DNA from 2 places in the Paenibacillus sp. FSL K6-1558 genome. Region 2 is predicted to be linked to the other one. Evidence: riboswitches for the same ligand, from Rfam matches in the RefSeq annotation. Region 2 holds a riboswitch; the other holds the start of a gene.
The links. A riboswitch is a leader RNA that binds a small molecule or an ion and turns the genes downstream of it on or off. The one in region 2 is predicted to bind thiamine pyrophosphate.
Positions count from the first base shown of each region.

Region 1: it holds a riboswitch for thiamine pyrophosphate, as region 2 does, so the genes downstream of both, thiM (hydroxyethylthiazole kinase) here and thiC (phosphomethylpyrimidine synthase ThiC) in region 2, are expected to answer to the same signal.

Region 1 is NZ_JBBOCV010000001.1:4,800,441-4,805,759, reverse strand. Features, by position in the region: gene MHI38_RS20840 (S-layer homology domain-containing protein) at 1-177, opposite strand, end outside; gene MHI38_RS20835 (radical SAM/SPASM domain-containing protein) at 427-1,308, opposite strand; TPP riboswitch at 1,538-1,640, shown strand; gene thiM (hydroxyethylthiazole kinase) at 1,797-2,606, shown strand; gene thiD (bifunctional hydroxymethylpyrimidine kinase/phosphomethylpyrimidine kinase) at 2,606-3,418, shown strand; gene thiE (thiamine phosphate synthase) at 3,418-4,083, shown strand; gene MHI38_RS20815 (Lrp/AsnC family transcriptional regulator) at 4,459-4,914, shown strand; partial or broken gene MHI38_RS20810 (MFS transporter) at 4,948-5,319, opposite strand, start outside.
Region 2 is NZ_JBBOCV010000001.1:4,510,351-4,515,669, forward strand. Features, by position in the region: gene MHI38_RS19670 (Fe-Mn family superoxide dismutase) at 1-436, opposite strand, end outside; gene MHI38_RS19675 (alpha/beta hydrolase) at 603-1,622, opposite strand; gene MHI38_RS19680 (IclR family transcriptional regulator) at 2,046-2,789, shown strand; TPP riboswitch at 2,951-3,064, shown strand; gene thiC (phosphomethylpyrimidine synthase ThiC) at 3,461-5,284, shown strand.

The sequences.
Region 1 (5,319 bases), 290 kb from region 2:
AATTAACTTCGTAATTTCTGTTTTGGCATACGATTGTTCAACATCCTTAAACGACGTTACAGATGATGAGGTCACTTCCGCCGAGGCTAGCAATTGCATAGAAAACATAGAGGCAATCAATGATGTAGAGAGTACTGCTGACAACTTTCGATTAAACTTTTTCCATTTTAAATTCAAAACTCGACACACTCCTCTTAAACGTCCGTTATTAACACAAAAGTGTAACTTTTGAACTACTCCCCCTTTTATAATCAGTAGGATAATAATACCATGTATATTTATAAAAACAAGATTAATAGACTATCATTTTACATAATAGTTGAAATCATGAATCAAATGGTGCCTATTCTTTCCTAATAATAAATAAAAAAATGTGCTACTCGGAATATTACCGAATAACACACTTGAGTTATCTGTCGTATGATTTTAGGCTCCTGCTCCAAAGCGCTGCCGGTATCCGCACTTGCGGCAAAGTTCTTCTACAGCTTCCCGTTTGGAAAAACCGTATACCAGATTGTTCGCACGCTCTCCGTCCACAATATCGGAAAAAGACTTTTCATGGATGTTTCCAAGGTTGATGACACCTTCTCCATCCAAACAGCATGGAACCACGGTTCCATCAACCAGCACAGCTGCCTGACTGCGTAATGCATGACAAAAACCTTTGCCGTCATCTTCAGGTGCATCGAGGCTTGGCCATTGGAATTCATGGTCCTGATTCAGGTATACGTTGGGTGCAATTTTCACGCCACTACCCGCAACCACCTTTTCTTCAATACGGAAGTCCAGATTGAATTCCTTTTCCAGCACCTCAAGCGTCTCCCGATTGCGATTCATCTGAGCATTGGTGAAGTTATCCTGAGTCAGATTCCATAGTCGGAACGAGACAATGACGTTATGTTTCACCGCTTCACGAACAAAAGACAAGATGTTATGCAAGTATCCGTCACGATCCGTAGAACCCTCATGACCGTCAAAACTGTGCAGCGAGAAATTCATCTGTCTCAGTGCAGGTTTGCCCAATAATTTATGCTGTGTCTTTGGCAGTAGCGTACCGTTGGTCGTAATGTTCACTTTAAATCCCTTGGCATGAGCCATATCCAGCAACAGGTCAATTTTGGGATGAAGCAGCGGTTCCCCTTTGACGTGCAGGTAAATATGTTTTGTGTGTGGTTTGATCTGATCCAATATATTATTAAAGACTTCAGGGTCGATGAATCCTTTGGCTCGCTTCGTTTGTGGACAAAAGCTGCATGCCAGATTACAGATGCTCGTAATTTCAATATATACTTTCTTGAACGTTTTCAACTCAGGGTCCCCATTCTGCCGGGAGGAACAACGGTCCTGCCCTCATTCGTAGTACGGCCATATGAGCCAATCCCCATTATATCGGGTTCACGAGCTAAGGTAAATCAGAATAGCGGATCAGTAACAAAGTCCAGTGTATTTTTCATCCCCATTTCAAGGCTTAAATCCTCGCCCTATTTACATTAAGTCAAGATGGATATATGCTGAGTACATAACTGCATATCTTGTACATTTGCACTGGGGGAGCCTTGCGGCTGAGACGAATACGACGATTCGGACCCTTTGAACCTGATCTGGATTATACCAGCGGAGGGAAGTGGAGCGGCTTTTATTGGCAGTAGGGGATCTCTATCCTAGATGGGGATCAACTTCAGTTCAAACGTATAGCTCCGTTCATTTCTCCGGAAATGGACGGGGCTTTTTTGTATTTCAGCAAGTCGTCTCGCTCATAACCATATCCATCATTTGAAAATAAGGAGGTCATTTGGATGTCTTATCTTGAACGTGTACGTTCACTCAATCCTTTGGTTCATAATATTACCAACCTTGTGGTTGCCCCTTTTACCGCAAATGGTCTGCTTGCCCTCGGAGCCTCTCCGTTTATGGCCTATGCTCATGAAGAAGTCGCTGACGTCGCTCGAATGGCTGGCGCGGTGGTTCTGAACATCGGCACATTGGATGAAAAGGTCGTTCAAGCGATACGTCTAGCCGGACAATCAGCCAATGCACATCATGTGCCTGTTGTCCTTGATCCTGTTGGTGCAGGAGCCACGACATATCGCACCGATACGGTACAAATGCTGGTTCGTGAGCTTCGTCTTACCGTATTAAGAGGCAATGTCGCCGAAGTGGCCCATGTCATTGGTGTGCCATGGAATATCAAAGGTGTGGACGCTGGGGTTGGCGAGGGTGATCGGATTAGCATTGCGGAGAAGGCCGCGCAACAACTTGACTGTATTGTCGTTATTACGGGCCAGTACGACATTATTACAGACGGATATCATACTTTCCTCACAAGCAACGGACATGCATTGCTCACCCAAGTTACCGGGGCAGGCTGTCTGCTAAGCTCAGTCATTGGTGCTTTTGCAGCGATTGCCGAGCCGGGGCGCGACATGCTGAACAGTGTGGTGGAAGCTGTCTCAACCTACGGTGTAGCCGCTGAACAGGCTGCAGCACGAACGGCTCATCAGGGGCCAGGCAGCTTCCAGATTGAATTGTTAAATCAACTGGCGCAGATTACACCTTCGCTGTTCTCCGAGCATGCACAAATCCGTCAGATTCGTGGAGGTGTGTGATGAATATTGCTCAAGCGTTAACGATTGCCGGGTCTGATAACGGCGGCGGTGCAGGAATTCAGGCAGATCTCAAAACCTTTCAAGAACTTGGTGTATACGGCATGACGGTCATTACTGCAATCGCCGCTCAGAACACTACAGGGGTTCAAGGCGTGTTTCCGATTGATTACGACGGCATTGCCCAGCAACTTGATTCAACGGGAGTCGACTTTCAGCCGCGTACCATCAAGACAGGTATGCTGTATAGTGCCGAGATTATTCGTCTTGTTGCGGCAAAATGTCAGCAATATGACTGGTCAAATCTGGTTATTGATCCCGTGATGGTTGCCAAAGGAGGTGCACCTCTGCTCCAGCAGGAGGCTGTGCAAGCACTTGTGGAAGATCTGCTGCCTCTTGCTTTGGTTATCACACCTAACATTCCCGAAGCCGAACTACTTATCGGGAGTTCGATTCGGAACCTGAGTGAGCGCGAGGAAGCCGCAAAGCAATTGGTGCAGATGGGTTCAACATATGCCTTGATTAAAGGAGGACATGATACGGGAAGCGGTACGGTTATCGATGTCCTGTATGACGGGCATTCCTTTCATTATTTGGAGAACCTTCGTGTTATGACACGTCATACCCATGGAACCGGCTGCACGTTCTCTGCTGCCATTACGGCGGAACTGGCGAAGGGTGCCCCTATTCTGGCTGCCGTTACGACCGCGCGAGCATTCATTCAGGCAGCCATTGAAGATGAGCTGGGATTCGGGACCGGGCACGGGCCAACGAATCACTTTGCGTACCAGCGCAGACAGCGGGGTGAACGCTGATGCGTAGATGGGATGCGGAAGCGGTGCGCCGTGCGCTGCAGTTGTATTTGGTGATGGGTAGCGTCAATACGACGCGAGACCCGGTGGAGGTGCTCCGCCAGGCGATCACTGGCGGCATCACGCTGTTCCAGTTCCGAGAGAAGGGAACTGGTGCACAGGCAGGCGAAGCCCGCAGAACGCTTGCGCTGCGGCTTCGTGAGGTGTGCAGCCAGCACGGGATACCGTTCATCGTGAACGATGATGTGGAGCTGGCTGTGGCGGTGGAGGCCGACGGTGTGCACGTCGGCCAGGACGATGCGGACGCGGCGCTGGTACGCGCCCGCATTGGAGAAGGGCGGATGCTTGGCGTATCCGCCCACTCCGCCCTTGAAGCCCGCCGTGCCGTGCAGGCGGGCGCAGACTATCTTGGCGTCGGGCCGATGTACCCGACGCGCTCCAAAGCGGATGCCCACGCTGTGCTGGGCCCCGCCGGGGTTGCGGAACTGCGCGCCGCAGGCATCGCAGTTCCGGTGGTCGGTATCGGCGGCATTACGCCCGATACCGCGGCCGCCGTGATGGCGGCTGGAGCCGACGGCGTAGCCGTCATCTCCGCCATCGCGGGCGCGGCCGATGTGCACGCGGCGACTGCACAGCTCGCTGCGATCACCCGCAGGAAGCAGGCATAGCCATGCTCCCTGCCCGATAATGCAAAGGCCGCAACCACTCGGTCTTCAGCCTCTGCATTCTTGTTTTATTCTTCGCCTCCTTTGCCTCGTTCTGCAACCTATACATCTTTTATCCTTATCCTTCCGCAAACTGGTCATCCTCTAGCGCCACATACCTCCTTCTGCATCCTTTAAATCCTTTCGCCTTTCTCACCTTCTTCCCACCTTGCATCACGCACATATCGATCTCATCCCCCTCCCTTCCATCCCAAACATATTTAATATATAAATCATTCCTACTATAAAGCTTCACATTTACAAATCATTATCTTTTAATTACTATGAATATAAAAACATCTCCGAAAAATCACCTATAGAATAAAAGGAAGTGAGTTTATGGATCAGATCGATAGAAACATCCTGTTTCATATGGAAAACCAAGCCAGATTGTCCATGACCGAATTAGGAAAATTGGTGGGACTTTCACAGCCAGCCGTCACGGAACGTGTAAAACGACTGGAGGAAAGTGGTGTTATTGAAGGGTACCGCACCATCATTAATCCGCAAAAATTAGGAAAACAGAGTACATCCTATCTACTATTTCAGACTAGAGAATGCACTGCTTTCCTTGATTTCTGCCGTATGTCGCCCGAAGTTGTAGAATGTTATCGCGTCAGTGGAGAACACAATTATTTATTGAAAGTCATGACAGATTCTATTGCAGACTTAGAGGCATTCGGAAATCAATGTGACAAATACGGAACCTATACTACACTTATCGCAATGTCCTCGCCTATTGCATCCAAAAACCTAATTGATGAACCCCAGTTCCTGATCTCAAAGGAATCCTAACCATTCATCTTTTCTATTTTAGATATCACCATTTCAAGGTGAACTAGGAAATCCGTGTTTTTTAGAGCACAACGTGATGAGAAGAGCGATAAACAACAATATCACCAAGGAACCCGGCAGGAATCTAGCTCCGCTCCAATGAAGCAGGATAGCACCAACCATACCTCCCGCACCGATCCCTAGATTCCATGCCGTTACCAACATCGATTGGGCGATATCGGCACTGCGGCCTCCTGCATGTGCAATAGCTGTTTGGAGTAACGTTGCCGCTCCGCCAAAGGTCAATCCCCATGCAATCACCCCTATAATGATAACAGCCGGCTGATTGCTCCAGATTGCCATCGCCGCTGAGGCAAAAGCAAATATCGCAACACTTAATAGCACCAGTATCCTTAAGTAGCGATC
Region 2 (5,319 bases):
CACGCAGAATGCCGGGCTGGCTCAGGGTTTCTAATACCCCCAGGAAATACTCCGATTCGCGGATGATATGCAAGATGAAGGTTTGAGCAAGTGGGACCGCACGCACCGCTGCACTTTGCTCCAGCATAATATAAAGCTGCTTGATAAACTCTTTGGACTGATGTTTTGCTGTCTGGACGAGTTGATCGATACTTCGCATGATATAGGGGGCAGGCGGCTGGGTTGCAGGCAACAGCTGTTTTATCAACTGATTCGCCACTCGCTCACTGTACGCAAAGGCTGCTTCCCATTCTTCCAGAAGTTTAACGTAGGAGGGCTCAAGGTCAGGAACCAGTGTGCGAATGATGAGCGTATGTTCTTTCTCTTGCTCTTTCCAGAAACGGATTTCTTCCAGCGTCCGTAGAGGAAGCAGATGACCGTATCCATCGCAGTTCATATGCGTTATACCTCCAATCTTTCAGATTATTTTTCGAACCCGCTCTTCGTCCAATTACCTTTGCTCTGTCTCAACAGTGTATTCTTGGGACGCATTGTCCTATGTGTATAAAAAAAGAGCCCCGGGGGGCTCTAAACACATCGAAATGCTGTATATCATTTTAATATTACTGCCGGTTTTGTTGCACATCCTCACTGCTTGTTTTCGTCACATGACTAAGGAAAATCGAAACACGGCGTAGATATTCCTTCGGATGCTCCCGGAAGATCAGTTCATGATGCGCGCCTTGTACAATCCATTCTTCTGAATAAGGATTCGTCTGATTAGCGGCAAGTTGTTCGGCAATCGGATAAGGGGCCTTCTCATCTTCTGTACCATGAATAAAGAAGATTGGGAACGGATAGTCCTTTTTCTTCACTTCCTGATACGGGATTTGCTGCAAGCCGGTACCGTTCAAGATCGGGAAGAGCAACTTCATAATCTCGAGCGTAGGCTGACGCGGCAGATTGATCTGATTATGAATGTTGTGGTACAGCGTATCCGGCTCCAGCAGGAATGTACTGTCCAGAATCATGGCATCCACTTCTTTGGTTAGCAGTCCGGTTTGCAGAGCCGTGCCTGCTCCCATGGAAAATCCCCAGACGACCAGCTCCTGTGCTCCGCGCTGTTTAGCAAACTGAATAGCTCCCAGCAATTGCTGAGACTCAGCCTTACCACCTGTTGCTACCGCTCGGTTGACCTGAGAGGCAAAGCCGTAATCGAACATCACCACATTAAACCCGAGCTGGTGCGCGTAATGGGCGAGGTCATACATAGGCACCCAGGTTTCCTCCCGATTGGCTCCATAACCGTGGCTGAAGATGATGGTTTTGCCCGTATCGGTATTCGCAGGGATATACCAGCCTTGCATGGTTCTGCTACCGTCGGCCGCAGGGAATGTAATGTCCTCATATTTCATGTTTTTGGCCTGCATCGGGTTCGAAAACACCGGTGCGACCGTAGGGTTGGAGAGCACCCAAGCAATATAACCGTGTAAGGCAATAAAACAAAACAACAGAAAAAATACAACGGAGAGCAGCAACGCTACGACAATATGTTTGAACCGAATCAGCCTCGGTGACAACGAAGAGGGCAGATCGGACACTTTGGTATGCAGCGGGGCTTCGCTCTGGGATGTCGGATACATGCACGCCCCTCCTTTGAGTTTCGGTTGAGGATTAATATGGACAAGATCATAACGATATGAAAAATAGCATATAGGTACTTTTTAGCACGTATTCATGAAGATGGCATCCTAATGCTAAAGTCACGCTTTTGATATTTTATCTGAATTGGTTTCTATCTTTATCGTATGTCCCGATATAGTCAAAGTCAATTGATTGGAGGTATTTGTTACGCAATTGTTATATAGTTCTTAAGATGTAGAGGTAACAATTCCATAGTGTGTAAATTACAGGAGATTACGATGTGCCAATTGGATATCCTTGTTCATTTATTTGTTTTCAGATCATCTTCAAAACGGTTCTTTTTGGTTTACAGATGAGACCGTTTCTCATATAATTTATGTAACCAAGTTTCATGTGATGAAACATGAGGGGGGCATCATGCCATGGAAGACCGCAAGTTAACCGTCCGGGCTGTAGAACGGGCGCTGGATATATTATTATGTTTTACCACGCGCAGTGATCTTGGACTCACCGAAATTGCTAGTCAGATCGGTTTACACAAAAGCACGGTACATCGATTGATGGCTACACTGGAGGATCGGGGGTTCGTAATACGTGATGCGGCAACCGAGAAGTATCGGCTAGGTATTCGAATCTGGGAGCTGTCAGCGCATATGTCACGTAGTGACGATCCTGCAATTTTGCTGTTACCTGCAATGGAGAGGCTGCGTGATCGCTTGGGCGAAACCGTAAGTCTCTACCTTCGTGATGGCGGTGAACGGATTCGGATTCAGGCTGTGCAGAGTGATCAGGCGATTCGGCGGGTTGCACCTGTAGGGGTCAGACTGCCGCTTTCCGTAGGAGCCTCCAGCAAAGTATTAATGGCTTTTGCCGCTGATGAGGATCGGGAGGAACTGATGAACGGCCCGGAATGGCCAGTATTTATCGATCCGGCCGTCTATCTGGCACAGATGGAAGACATTCGAGTGAGTGGCTACGCAACCAGCTATGAGGAACGCGAGCCGGGAGCTGCCGCTGTGTCTGTGCCAATTATGGATCGCAGAGGCAACATTGCAGCAGCGCTTTCCGTGTCTGGACCTGTTAGCAGGCTCTCGCAAGAGACATTACATGAGTACGCGCCTGTGTTGAAAGAAGCAGCTGTACAAATGGGACTTATGTTGCCATAGGGGAAGGCTCTTGCATGAAGTTTTGCTCGAAGGGAATTTCCCCTCTGGAATATTAAGGTTGAATTTAAGCCCAGATTACGCTACTCTGTAATGGACGACCCAGCGGGGTCGGTTGAATGTCATATTTTAAGTTGAACAGCGGCTTGATTGTCGCAATACGTTTACGTTACTGGGGGAGTCCGAATTGTCCGGACTGAGACGGGATCGCATGAGATCCCGGACCCTTTGCACCTGATCTGGATCATACCAGCGTAGGGAAGTAATCGGCCATATGACCACAGACACCACAGACGTTAACCCGGGATCCATGCTGTATTGCAGCAGGTGGCCCTTGTTGCGTGTATGGTGATGGACATTAGTCGGTTCCTTCGGAACCGGCTTTTTTTATTTACAGCGGCAAGCAGAGATTCAGTTGTTGTGTTTCACCTTGGAAGTGACAGCACAATAATTGCGGCATATATGCCTGGACTTCTAAGAGAAGTGATCTCGTGTTTCGTGTTCATGCTGATTGTACATAAAAGTTGTCTTTTGGATCATTCTAGCTGCTTATGCAGGGTCAATCCTGCTGTGCTTCTGTGCTCTGCTTTTTCCAGACAGGTGTGGTAAGTCAAAGCTGTCACATTGGTGGACGATATGGGCAAATGAAGATCACAGAGGAGGAAACAGGAGACATGAATACAGGTAACCAAAAGGAGCAACAGACGGGAATAGAGGAAACAGGGCGCGATGGTCATCCGGTGGAAAAGAAAACCGGAGCGGCTGGAGGGGTACAACCCTTCCCGGGCAGCCGCAAAGTCTACATTCAGGGCTCACGACCGGACATTGCTGTACCGGAGCGTGAAATTGCCCTTCATGATACGAATACTCCCCAAGGGGTGGAGCATAATGAGCCGCTGCGTGTCTACGATACGAGCGGCCCGATGACCGATCCCGAATTCCAGATGGATATTCGGAAGGGATTACCTGCGCTCCGAAATCACTGGATTATGGAGCGCGGTGACGTTGAAGCATATGAGGGCCGCGCAGTGAAGCCGGAGGATAACGGATTGAAGGCGGGAGGACGGAGAGCCGGGGCAGAGGAGTACCCGGGATTCCGCGGTCAACCGCTACGTGCTCAGGCTGGACGCTCTGTCACACAGATGCATTATGCAAGGCAGGGCTTGATTACGCCCGAGATGGAGTACGCCGCTATTCGTGAAGGCGTAGAGCCTGAATTCGTGCGGCAGGAGCTGGCGAGCGGCCGGGCTATTCTTCCATCCAACATCAATCACCCGGAGAGTGAGCCGATGCTGATTGGGCGTCATTTTCACGTGAAGATCAACGCCAACATAGGTAATTCCGCTGTATCTTCCTCTATCGAGGAGGAGGTGGAGAAGATGACCTGGGCTGTTCGCTGGGGATCGGATACGGTAATGGATCTCTCCACGGGCAAAGACATTCATACCACACGGGAATGGATCATCCGTAACTCCCCAGTGCCGATTGGTACGGTGCCGCTCTATCAGGCGCTGGAGAAGGTAAATGGCGAGGCGGAGGCCCTCACTTGGGAGTTGTACCGGGATACGCTGATTGAACAGGCGGAGCAGGGCGTGGACTATTTTACAATTCATGCGGGTGTGTTGCTCCGATATATTCCGATGACAGCGAAACGGATGACGGGAATAGTGTCTAGAGGTGGGTCCATTATGGCGGCGTGGTGCCTGGCACATCATCAGGAGAACTTTTTGTACACCCATTTTGAAGAAATCTGCGAGATTATGAAAAGGTATGACGTTGCTTTCTCCCTCGGGGACGGACTGCGTCCAGGTAGCATCTACGATGCCAACGATGAAGCACAGATGGCGGAGCTCGCCACACTTGGGGAATTAACGCAGATTGCATGGAAGCATGATGTGCAGGTGATGATTGAAGGGCCGGGGCATGTGCCGATGCACAAGATCAAGGAGAATGTGGATTTGCAGATGGAGATCTGCCAGGAAGCGCCGTTTTATACGCTCGGGCCACTGACCACAGACATCGCACCGGGATATGATCATATTACGTCTGCGATTGGGGCGGCGATGATTGGCTGGTTTGGTACGTCTATGCTCTGCTATGTCACTCCAAAGGAGCATCTGGGGCTTCCGAACAAGGATGATGTACGTGAAGGGGTTATCGCTTATAAAATAGCTGCCCATGCCGCAGACCTAGCCAAAGGCCACCCACGCGCTCAGCGCCGGGATGATGCACTGTCGAAGGCACGCTTCGAGTTCCGCTGGAGAGATCAGTTTAACCTGTCACTTGACCCGGAACGGGCACTGTCTTACCACGATGAGACGTTACCCGCAGAAGGGGCGAAGGAAGCACATTTCTGTTCCATGTGCGGACCGAAGTTCTGCAGTATGCGCATCACGCAGGACATCCGTGCCTTTGCCGCAGATCGCGGCCTGAACGATGATGAAGCAGTAGCCGCCGGGATGCAGGCGAAGGCAGAGGAGTATCGGGGGCGGTCGTAAGCTTCCGCAACCGAAAAAGTGACCCGACAGGACTG